Regions from separate parts of the Streptomyces sp. NBC_00775 genome, predicted to be linked through region 1. Evidence: riboswitches for the same ligand, from Rfam matches in the RefSeq annotation. Region 1 holds a riboswitch; each other region holds the start of a gene.

What was found. A riboswitch is a leader RNA that binds a small molecule or an ion and turns the genes downstream of it on or off. The one in region 1 is predicted to bind cyclic di-AMP.
Region 2: linked by a shared signal. The riboswitch ahead of OIC96_RS28615 (transglycosylase family protein) and the one ahead of OIC96_RS25390 (M23 family metallopeptidase) in region 1 are both predicted to bind cyclic di-AMP.
Region 3: linked by a shared signal. The riboswitch ahead of OIC96_RS19485 (LysM peptidoglycan-binding domain-containing protein) and the one ahead of OIC96_RS25390 (M23 family metallopeptidase) in region 1 are both predicted to bind cyclic di-AMP.

What each region holds. Positions count from the first base shown of each region.
Region 1 covers NZ_CP108938.1:5,693,488-5,696,911, reverse strand. Annotated here, with positions in the region: gene OIC96_RS25395 (aldo/keto reductase) at 1-730, opposite strand, end outside; gene OIC96_RS25390 (M23 family metallopeptidase) at 944-1,984, opposite strand; cyclic di-AMP (ydaO/yuaA leader) riboswitch at 1,996-2,153, opposite strand; gene OIC96_RS25385 (PP2C family protein-serine/threonine phosphatase) at 2,387-3,424, opposite strand, start outside.
Region 2 covers NZ_CP108938.1:6,416,159-6,419,582, reverse strand. Annotated here, with positions in the region: gene eno (phosphopyruvate hydratase) at 1-209, opposite strand, end outside; gene OIC96_RS28615 (transglycosylase family protein) at 585-1,280, opposite strand; cyclic di-AMP (ydaO/yuaA leader) riboswitch at 1,285-1,464, opposite strand; gene OIC96_RS28610 (LysM peptidoglycan-binding domain-containing protein) at 1,648-2,673, opposite strand; gene OIC96_RS28605 (cytochrome P450 family protein) at 2,881-3,424, opposite strand, start outside.
Region 3 covers NZ_CP108938.1:4,377,670-4,381,093, forward strand. Annotated here, with positions in the region: gene OIC96_RS19475 (CocE/NonD family hydrolase) at 1-702, shown strand, start outside; gene OIC96_RS19480 (hypothetical protein) at 736-1,065, shown strand; cyclic di-AMP (ydaO/yuaA leader) riboswitch at 1,335-1,492, shown strand; gene OIC96_RS19485 (LysM peptidoglycan-binding domain-containing protein) at 1,496-2,272, shown strand; gene OIC96_RS19490 (GNAT family N-acetyltransferase) at 2,300-2,737, opposite strand; gene OIC96_RS19495 (HAD family hydrolase) at 2,823-3,424, opposite strand, start outside.

The sequences.
Region 1 (3,424 bases):
GCTCGGAGTCGAGGTGACGGCCCGCGCCCGCGGAGCGAGGCGAGTCGACCGTCGCGCCCGGGCGGTACTTGCCGGTGAGGAAGCCGGAGGCGAGCGCGAAGTACGGGACGGCGGCGAGGCCGGTGCGGGAGGCGACCTCCTGGAGCGGGCCCTCGTAGGTGTCGCGCGAGACGAGGTTGTAGTGCGGCTGGAGGGCGACGTACCGCGCGAGGCCCTCGCGGTCGGAGAACTCCACGGACTCCTGGAGCCGCTCGGGCGAGATGTTGGAGGCGGCGATGTGGCGCACCTTGCCGGCCTTCACGAGTTCGTCGAGCGCACCGATGATCTCCTCGACCGGCACCTCCGGCTGGTCGAAGTGCGTGTAGTAGAGGTCGATGTGGTCGGTGTCCAGGCGGCGCAGGGACGCCTCGGCCGCGGCCTTGATGTTGGCGCCGGACAGCCCCGGGAACTCGGGGTGCTGGCTGACCTTGGTGGCGACCACGACGTCGGAGCGGTTCCCGCGCGCCTTGAGCCACTTGCCGATGATGGTCTCGGACTCGCCGCCCTTGTTGCCCTCGGCCCACGACGAGTACGAGTCGGCGGTGTCCACGAAGTTGCCGCCGGCGGCCGCGTACGCGTCGAGCACGGCGAAGGACTGCGCCTCGTCGGCGGTCCAGCCGAAGACGTTGCCGCCGAGAGAGAGCGGGAAGACCTCGAGGTCGGACGAGCCAAGCTTGCGGAGAGAAGTCATGATCAGCTTCAACGCCCGCACCGGATGGCTGTATTCCGCACAGACCGGATCGGACCGGACCGGCAGCCCTGACGTCGGGGGGTTGTCGTCAGGACCGCCGGGAATCAGGAGAGAACTACGCCGGCCTCAGGTGGTGGAGAAGCCGATCTCAGGTGTTGGAGAAGCCGGCCTCAGTGGTGGCGAAGCCGGTCTCAGGGTCCGGAGAAGCCGATCTCAGGGGTTGAGGCCCTTGCTGCGCAGCCACGCCATCGGGTCGACCGCGGTGGCGGCGCCGTTGAGGTGGACCTCCAGGTGCAGGTGCGGCCCGGTGACATTGCCCGTCGCGCCCACGCGCCCGATGACGTCACCCGTGGCGACCTTCTGCCCCACGCTGACGCTGATCGACGACTGGTGGCAGAACCACAGCTCCGTACCGTCGTCGAGGGTGAGGATCGTGCGGTAGCCGTACGCGCCCGCCCAGCCCGCCTCGGTGACGGTGCCGCTGTGGATCGCCTTGATCAGCGTGCCGGTGGGCGCGGCGAAGTCGAGGCCGGTGTGGTAGCCGGAGGACCACATGGAGCCGGCGTCGCCGAAGCGCCCGGTCAGCGTGTACGAGGAGGTGGGCAGCGAGTAGCTCTTGGCGAGCTCGGCGAGACGCTTGGCCTCGGCGGCCTGCTTGGCTTCCTCGTCCGCCTTCTTCTTGGCGGCGGCGGCCTTGGCCTCGGCGTCGTCCTGCTGCTTGGCGGCGAGCGCGACGGCCTGCTTCGCGGCGGCGGCCTCGGCGGCCTGCTGGGCCGCGCTGTCGACCTGGTCCTGCTGCGACTCGGCCTGCTGGATGATGCGGGCGCGCAGCGCCTCACCCGCGTCGGTGCTGCCCTGCGCGGTGTCGGCGCTGGTCAGGCCGGCGCTGGTGAGCGGGGTGGAAGAGCCCTTGGGCGTAGCGGAATCGCCGTCGGATATCAGGGCCTTGGCCGAGTCGGTGACCGACGACAGGTCGGGCAGCGAGATCGACACCGGCGGCTTGCCGGGCGCCGCGGTGGCCATGCCACCCGCGCCCACGGCGGCTATGACGCCGACGCCGAGAACCGTGGAGCTGCGGGCGAGTCCCCCACCGCGCTGCTTGCTGACGCGGTGCCGGCCGCGAACGGGACGGACGGAATCCTCAGTGGGGTTCCACTCCTCCCAAGGCCCCTCGTCGTTGCCGTAGGCGTAGCCGAAGGGCTGTGTGTCGTTCGGCGCGAACGAGGTTGGCTGGGCAGGCCGGTTGGACGCCACGTGGGCGCACTCCTTTCCTTCCTTCTCGCCTACCGGGTTAGCTGACGGGTTCGGAGCAGGAAGGTCTCCTACGCGCGTATACCTGTCGTGTTCCCACGACGGAATACGCTCGATTCACCCCAAGTTGGTGGTTCCCCGGTTCCCTTGCGGGATTCGGCGCGTGCGCACGGAGCCATCTCTTGTGACGGCTGGGACGACCGCGCTGCGTTATCGAACGTTAATAGACCCGGGTACCGGATTCCAAGCTGTTCGGACTGATCGTTAACGCTTTTGGCCAGGACTTTGGGGTCACCACCGGCGTAAACCGGGCGAGTTGGCCACGTTCCATAAACGTCGATTCAGTTGACGGTGTGTCAGTTGTTATGCGGAGGGGCACTGCCCGATCACCCCTCGTGACAACGATCAAGAAAGCCCCTCGGCCGCCTCCCCCGGACGCCGTACGGCGAGCAGCGCCATGTCGTCCGTCAGGGCGCCGCCCGTGTGCCGGCGGACCTCCTCGGCGAGGGCGGTCAGCAGGGCGTCGGGCCCGGGGAAGGCGCGGCCGACGAGACGCGGGGCGGGATCGTAGAACTCCCCGCGCTTGTCGCGGGACTCGGACAGGCCATCGGTGTGGAGGAGCAGCGTGGCTCCCCTCGGGAATACGGCCGCCGTCGCCCGGTCGGGCCAGGTGCCCAACTCGCCCATGCCGAGCGGCAGCGCGGGATCCTCGGCGGCGAGCGCGACGAGCGTGCCGTCCGCGTGCAGGAGCAGCGGCGGGGGATGGCCGCGGTTGACGATCCGTACGACGTCCGCGTCGTGCGGGATCTCCGCGAGTACGGCCGTCGTGAACCCCTCGAAGACGTCCAGGCCGTCCCGCCGGGTCCCCTCGCGGGCCAGCGCCCGCTCAAGACGGCAGGCGACCGCCTCCAGCGTCGCCTCCTGCTCGGCCGCCTCCCGGAACGCCCCGATCACCACCGCTACGGCGGCCACCGCGCCCATCCCCTTCCCGCGTACGTCGCCCACCACCAGCCGTACGCCGTGCGGGGAGTCCTGCACCGCGTACAGGTCGCCGCCGATGAACGCGTCCGCCTGCGCCGCCTCGTACCGCGCCGCGACCTCCAGGCCGCCGATCCGCTCCTCGGGCTCCGGCAGCACCGCGCGCTGCACGGACTCGGCGATCTCCCGGACCGAGGCGAGCCGTTCGTCGCTGCGGCGGACGAGGATGTTGATGAGCACGGCCAGGACGGCGGCCGTGGCCACGGTGGCCGCTTCGGTGACCGAGTCGACGTTCAGGACGATGTCGAGCTTGAGGTGGACCGCGAGGACGGCGGCGAGGGTGAGGATGCCGGTGAGGACGGTGCCCAGCAGTGAGTACAGAGGCGCGGCCACGAGGGGGGCGGCGGTGAAGAGGGGGGCCGCGGTGAAGTCCGACGGGGTGACGTAGTCGTAGACGGCTCCGAC
Region 2 (3,424 bases), 720 kb from region 1:
ACGGCCTTCTCGACACCCTTGCCCTGGTAACGGTTGGGGTCACCGTCGCGGAGCTCGATGGCTTCGAAGGCACCCGTGGAGGCGCCGGACGGGACGGCGGCACGACCGGTGCTGCCGTCGTCGAGGCCGACCTCGACCTCGACCGTGGGGTTGCCTCGGGAGTCCAGGATTTCCCGGGCTACGACGACGTCGATGGACGGCACGAGCATCTCCTTCTGGGATGTGACGCGGGTAACGCGGAACCTGTGATGGCTCCGCGACATGAGCCTAACCGCCTCGGGGGGATCGGCCAGCCGGTCGCCCACCCCTTGGGCAGAACCGAGAGTAAATTGTTTCCGAACGGAACAAAAACCTGCGGCCCCGCACATGAACCCGTACATGAATCCGTACATAAAAAAGCCCCGCCCCGGTGCGTACGGGGGAAGACGCACCTGAGCGGGGAGCCCGTGGGGACGGGGGGACCCTCACGAGGCCTCCACTATGGAGACCGCATATAGGAGAGGGCTGTGGTTCAGCTGCGAGCCCGTTGTCAGCTCTCCGCCGAGAGCCGTCGGCAGGCGGCAGGCGGCAGCCGCGACCCGTTGTCAGCTCAGGTGAAGCTGCTGACCCGGGTAGATGAAGTCGGCGTCGTCGACGATGTCCTTGTTCAGCTTGAACAGCTTCTGCCAGCCGCCCTTGACGTGCTTCTTCTCGGCGATCGAGCTGAGGGAGTCACCCTTGACGACCTTGTACTCGCCGTCACCCTTCTTGACCTTCTTGCCGGTCGGGGTGGTGACGGTCTTCGCGGCGGCCGGGCGCTCCGCGGAACGGGAAGCGGGCTGCTCCGTCGTCCGGGTGGTGGAGGTGGCGGTGCTCGACGGGGTGGTCGAGGCACTGGACGAGCTGGAGGTCGTCCCACCGGTGTACGCGGCGCTGGACAGGCCCGTGCCACAGGTCGGCCAGGCACCCTTGCCCTGCGCGGCGAGGACCTTCTCACCGATGGTGATCTGCTCGGACTTGGACGCCAGGTTGGCGGTGGAGGCGTAGGCGGTGCCACCGTACGCCGCCCAGGTGGAGGCCGAGAACTGCAGGCCGCCGTAGTAGCCGTTGCCGGTGTTGATGGACCAGTTGCCGCCGGACTCGCACTGGGCGACGGCGTCCCACTCGGACGCGGTCGCCGCGGAGGCGTTGCCGGCCGCCATCAGCGGGGCGGCGATGGCGACACCGGTGACGCCGGCGAGCGTGGCGACACGGGCGGCCTTGAACGGGCGGCGGTGCTTGCCCTTGCTGGAAAACAGCATGGAGTGATCCCCTCACCGACGCCTGCGAGGTGAGCTGTCGGGTTCGGGCGGGTGAGTGCCCGGTCGTACGGCCCCCGTCTTCACGACGTCGGACGTACGGCTTCACCCCAAGCCGCTCCCGGTGAACTACCGGGCGCGGCGCTTACCTTGGGTCCCCCGCTCCTGCCTACGGCGCTTGACGCGACGACTGTTCCCGTACGGCCGTTGGCAGGATTCGGCGTTGCAACCGTCGGGGCCCGCTGTGGCGAGCGGTCACGACCGTAAGCAGTCGATACCCGGAATTTCAAAGACGATCAGGGCTTCTGAGACTCATGTCTCACTCTCGCCAAACCGGACATTCCACAGCGAACCGTGACGCGAACTCCCGCTACTTTTCGCCCGATTCGGCACCAACTGCAAGGCTCTGACCGGGCACGATGAGGTCGGGATCGGTGCCGACCGTCTTCTTGTTCTCGGCGTACAGCTCGGCCCATCCGCCTTCGAGGTCAAGGGCGTCGGCGATCGTCCAGAGACTGTCTCCGGTGCGGACGACGTACGAGCCGTCGGCGGCGTCGCGCGAGGCGCTGGAGCCACGCGAGGCATGCCGCCCGGAAGCGCTGTCCGTACGGCCGTCGGTCACGCCCTCCGCCGCACCCTCATCGGCGGTGTCGCCACGGTGACGCCCCGCGCCACTCGTCGCACTGTCGGACGCACTCGAAGACTCGTCGTTCTGCCCGGACTTGTCCGGGTCGTCACTCTTCGCCGTATCCGTATCCGAGCTGTCGGAATCCTGTGAATCACTGTCGCTGGAGGAGGTGTCGGACTTCGTCGTGTTCTCGGCCTTGTCCGAGGAGGCACTGGAAGACGAGGATGAATCAGATGAATCAGATGAATCGGAGGAGTCAGACGAACCGGATGAGGGAGATGAGTCCGCCAAACCGGACGAGTCCGAGGAGCTGGAAGAGTCGGAGGAGTCCGAGGAGCCGGAGGAACTCGACGAGTCGTCCGCCACGCCCGTGTCGACCTCGACGGAGCCCGAGTTCTTGCTGAGCCCGGAAAGCGGTCCGCAGGTGGGCCAGGCGGCAAGGCCCTGGTCGTCGAGGATCTTCTCGGCGATGGCTATCTGCTGCGAGCGGCTGGCCTGGTCGGCGCTCGGGGCATACCGGGTGCCGCCGTACGACTCCCAGTTCTCCTGGGTCAACTGCAGGCCGCCGTAGTACCCGTTCCCGTCGTTCGCGCTCCACGATCCCGCGCTCTCGCACTCCGCGACCCGGTCCCAGGTGGTGCCGTCGGCCGCGCTCGCACTGGTGGCGCCGAGCAACGGGATCGCGATCGCCGATCCGGTCACCCCCGCGGCAACGATGAGAGCCGGGGCCTGACGCGGGCGACGATGACGGCCGTTCCCGGAGAGCATGCGGAAGCCTTTCGCGTGACAGCAAGTGACAACAGCGGCCACTGCGATAGGCGGGCCGCGTTGGTGATCGAACGTATCCGCACTCGAACGCTTGTCACAAGTCGATGCAGCACAGATCACGTGAAGATCACGGAGTTGAGGGACCGTCACCTTTTCGCAGGTGGACGCCCGTTGCCCGGCACACCCGACAGCCGTCGTCCGGCATGCCTACCGACCTGGTGTGAACTCCACGGGAAGCGTGCGCAATCCACGCATAATGAGCCCGCCGCGCCAGCGCAAATCGGCAGAATCTCCCGCGAGTTGGAGATCGGGGAGACGGGTGAGCAGCGTGGCGAGCGCGGTCTGCCCCTCCAGACGGGCGAGCGGCGCGCCGAGACAGTAGTGGATGCCGTGGCCGTACCCGAGGTGCTGATTGTCACGCCGCGAGAGGTCGAGCGTGTCCGGCTGCTCGAACCGCTCGGGGTCACGGTCCGCAGCCGCCAGTACGACGAGGACGGGGTCGCCGGGCGCGATGTCCTGCCCGCCGATCCGCACGACCTCGGTCGCGAACCGCCAGGTCGCCAGTTCGACGGGGCCGTCGTAGCGGAGGAGTTCCTCGACGCCGGTTTCGAGGAGTCCGGTGTCCTTGGCGGCGAGCGAGGCCTGGAGGCGTGCGCGCTGCTCGGGGTGGGTGAGGAGGGCGTACGTGCCGTTCCCGATCAGGTTGACCGTGGTCTCGAAGCCGGCGAAGAGAAGGATGAACGCCATGGCG
Region 3 (3,424 bases), 1.3 Mb from region 1:
GACGGAGCTTCGACGCTCGTCACCCGAGGTGTGCTGAACCTGTCAGCGCGCTACGGCCGTGACCAGGCGGTTTCCTGGAAACCGGGCACTACGGAGGACGTGGTTTTCGACCTGAACGGCATCGGCTACGCGTTCCCGGCGGGCCATCGCATCCGCCTCTCCGTCTCCTCGGCGTACTGGCCCTGGATCTGGCCCCAGCCGGGCTCGGAGGCCGGCTTCACCCTGGATCCGGCGGGCAGCACGCTGGAACTCCCGCTGCGGGCACGGGAGTCGACGCCCTCGCTCACGTTCGAGGAACCGGAGCAGTCCGAGCCCCTGGGAGTCGTCGTCCCCGCGACGCTGGACGAACCCCGCCCGGAACGCCTGGTCGTCCGTGACGTTGCCGCTGGCACCTGGCGTCTGGAGGTGGACCCGCGCTACGGCGGCACGCGCGTGTACCCCGACGGCCTCGAATTCACCGAGGACGCGCTGGAGACGTACACGATCGACGCCTCCGATCCCCTGTCGGCCCGCGCCCGCTCGACCTGGTCGGTCCGCCTCCACCGCCCGGACCTGCCGTGGGACGCACGGGTGTCCACGACGTCCGAGATCACCTGCGACGCCGAGGACTTCATCACGTCCAACGAGGTGATCTGCAAGGACGGCGACGAGGTGGTCTTCCACCGGACGTGGGAAAGGAGAATCCCCAGAACGGCGGGCTAGAGGCCCAGGGGCGCCATAGGGAACGATCGCACCATGGCGCGATCGCGGACCGGGGAATTCCTGATGGACCTCGACGAGGGCATGCTCGCGTACTTCCGTGAGATGGCCCAGGAGATGGTCACGCGCTTCGGGATCTCGCGGGCGGAGGCGGTGGCGAGGATCAACAGGGCATACGAGGGGCAGCAGTTCGAGCCGTACCCCGACCTGATGTGCCACGAGCTTCCCGAATACTGGGGCTACGGCCTCTACTTCAAGCCCAACGCGGGCCGCCTCCCCGACGACGACCCCGACACGGATCTCTCCGCGTGGGAGGTCCGCCCGGCTCCGCCGAGGCACTCCCCCGCCTGGACGCTCGCACCGTAATGCCCGAGTTGCCCGCCTTGCCGCTTTGATTGCGCTTGGTCGCGTGAATTGGGTCACGCCCGACCAAACCCGGCGTCAGAGTCCCCTCGACGACTCCCCCTTTGCAAAAGGCAAGTTGAGGATCGAATTCCGGCGCAATCGGACGTTTCGCCCTCGCCATATCCAGGCTAAAGCGATCTTCACTGCGACATCAGGTCTTGTTCCCGACATGTGCTCTCGCATACGTTCGCCCCGATCCGAGCGGAACGCCGAATCCTGCCGCCGCCCGGAAACCCCACCCACCCACGCACGGCAGGAGCGGGGGACCCAGGTAAGCCGCCGATCCGGACCCCCGGAACGGCTAGGGGTGAAGCCGCGTCCACAGCGCGGCCGGGCATCTCCCGCCCGAACCCGACAGCTCACCTCGCAGGCACCGGAGAGGAAAATCGCCATGCCCGCACGAGGCAAGCACCGCCGCACGAAGACCAGCACCCTCACCCGCGGCATGGTCGCCGTCGGCACGAGCGGAGCCGCGCTCGCACTCCCCCTCGTGAGCGCGACCGGCGCCCACGCGGCCACACCTACACAGGTGGCGCAGGTGGCGCAGGTCGCGAAGACCGCCGCGACCACGACCACGGACATCCAGCTCCTCACCTACAAGGTGGCCGCGGGCGACACCCTCTCCACGATCGCGGCGAAGAACCCCACGAGCGGCGGCTGGAAGAAGCTGTACGAGGCGAACAGCGCGGTCATCGGCGCGAACCCGGCCGTGATCCGCCCGGGCCTGACGCTGACGGTGGGCACGAAGACCGTGAAGTCGACCGCGTCGAGCTCGACGGCGAAGGCAACCACGGCGACCGCCAAGTCCGCGGCGACCACGGCCACCCCCGCCTCCACCACGACGTACGCCAACAACCTCGACGGCTGGATCAAGCAGTCCCTGGCCATCATGGCCAAGTCGGGCATTCCGGGCACCTACAACGGCATCTACCGCAACGTCATGCGTGAGTCCTCGGGCAACCCCCTGGCCATCAACAACTGGGACTCGAACGCCGCCGCCGGCACCCCGTCCAAGGGCCTCCTCCAGGTCATCGACCCGACCTTCAACGCCTACCACGTCGCCGGCACCTCGACGAACCCCTACGACCCGGTCGCGAACATCACGGCGGCCTGCAACTACGCGGCGGCGGTGTACGGCTCGATCGACAACGTCAACGGGGCCTACTGACCAGCCCTCCCCCTGCCCGTCCCCCTACTACTCGTCCACCAGGTACCGGTAGACCGTCGACTGCCGGGCCTGGAACCCAAGACGTTCGTACAGCCGGTTCGCCGCCGGCCGGTCCGGCCGGGAGGTCAGATCGACGGTCCGGGCGCCCGCTTCCCGGGCCATCCGCAGAGCTTCCTGAGTCAGCAGCGCCGCGACTCCCCGGCCGCGCGCCGCAACGTCCACGACCACGTCCTCGATGCGGGCGCGCAGCCCGGACGGCATGGGAAGCAGTACCAGGGTCAGCGTGCCGACGATCTCGCCCGCGGCACGGGCGACCAGCACCGTGTTCGCATCGCAGGACACCATCCGGTCGACCGCCTCGCCGTCGAGGGGCTTGGCGGTCGACGACAACTGAGGCAGCAACCGGCCGAAGGCGTCGACAAGTTCTTGACTCGCTTCCCGGATGATCTCCACCTGAACGCTCATGCGCCGGAGCGTATCGGCCGCCTCCCGGACCGCAGGGGCACGACAGCGGGACGGCGGCGGGACGGGGATGTCGGCGCGGCCGGGCCTAACGAGCCTCGAACAGCCGCTCCAGCACCACGGCGATCCCGTCGTCCTCGTTCGACAAGGTCACCTCGTCGGCCACCGCCTTGAGTTCCGGGTGGGCGTTGGCCATGGCGACGCCGTGGGCGGCCCAGTCGAACATCGGGATGTCATTGGGCATGTCACCGAAGGCGAGGGTGGTGGCGGGGCCGAGCCCGAGGTGTTCGGCGGCGAGGGCGAGCCCCGTCGCCTTGGTCACGCCGCATGGCTGGAGTTCGACGGTGCCCGGCCCCGACATGGTGACCGTCGCCAGGGAACCCACCACTCCGCGCGCCGCCGACGCCAACTCGTCGTCGGACAAGGAAGGGTGACGGAGCAACACCTTGCTGATCGGCTCCGTCCACAGGTCGTCGCGCCGCCGCACCCGCACTGCCGGCAGTGTCGGATGCGGCATGACATACCCCGGCTCGATCAGCGTCAGCCCGTCCACGCCGTCCTGGTCCACCGCCGCGTAGAGCAGCCCGACCTCCGCCTCGATCTTGCCCAGCGCCGTCTCCGCCAGCTCCCTGTCCAGGGTCACCGACCACAGCAGACGGTCCGCCCCGGCGTCGTACAGCTGCGCCCCCT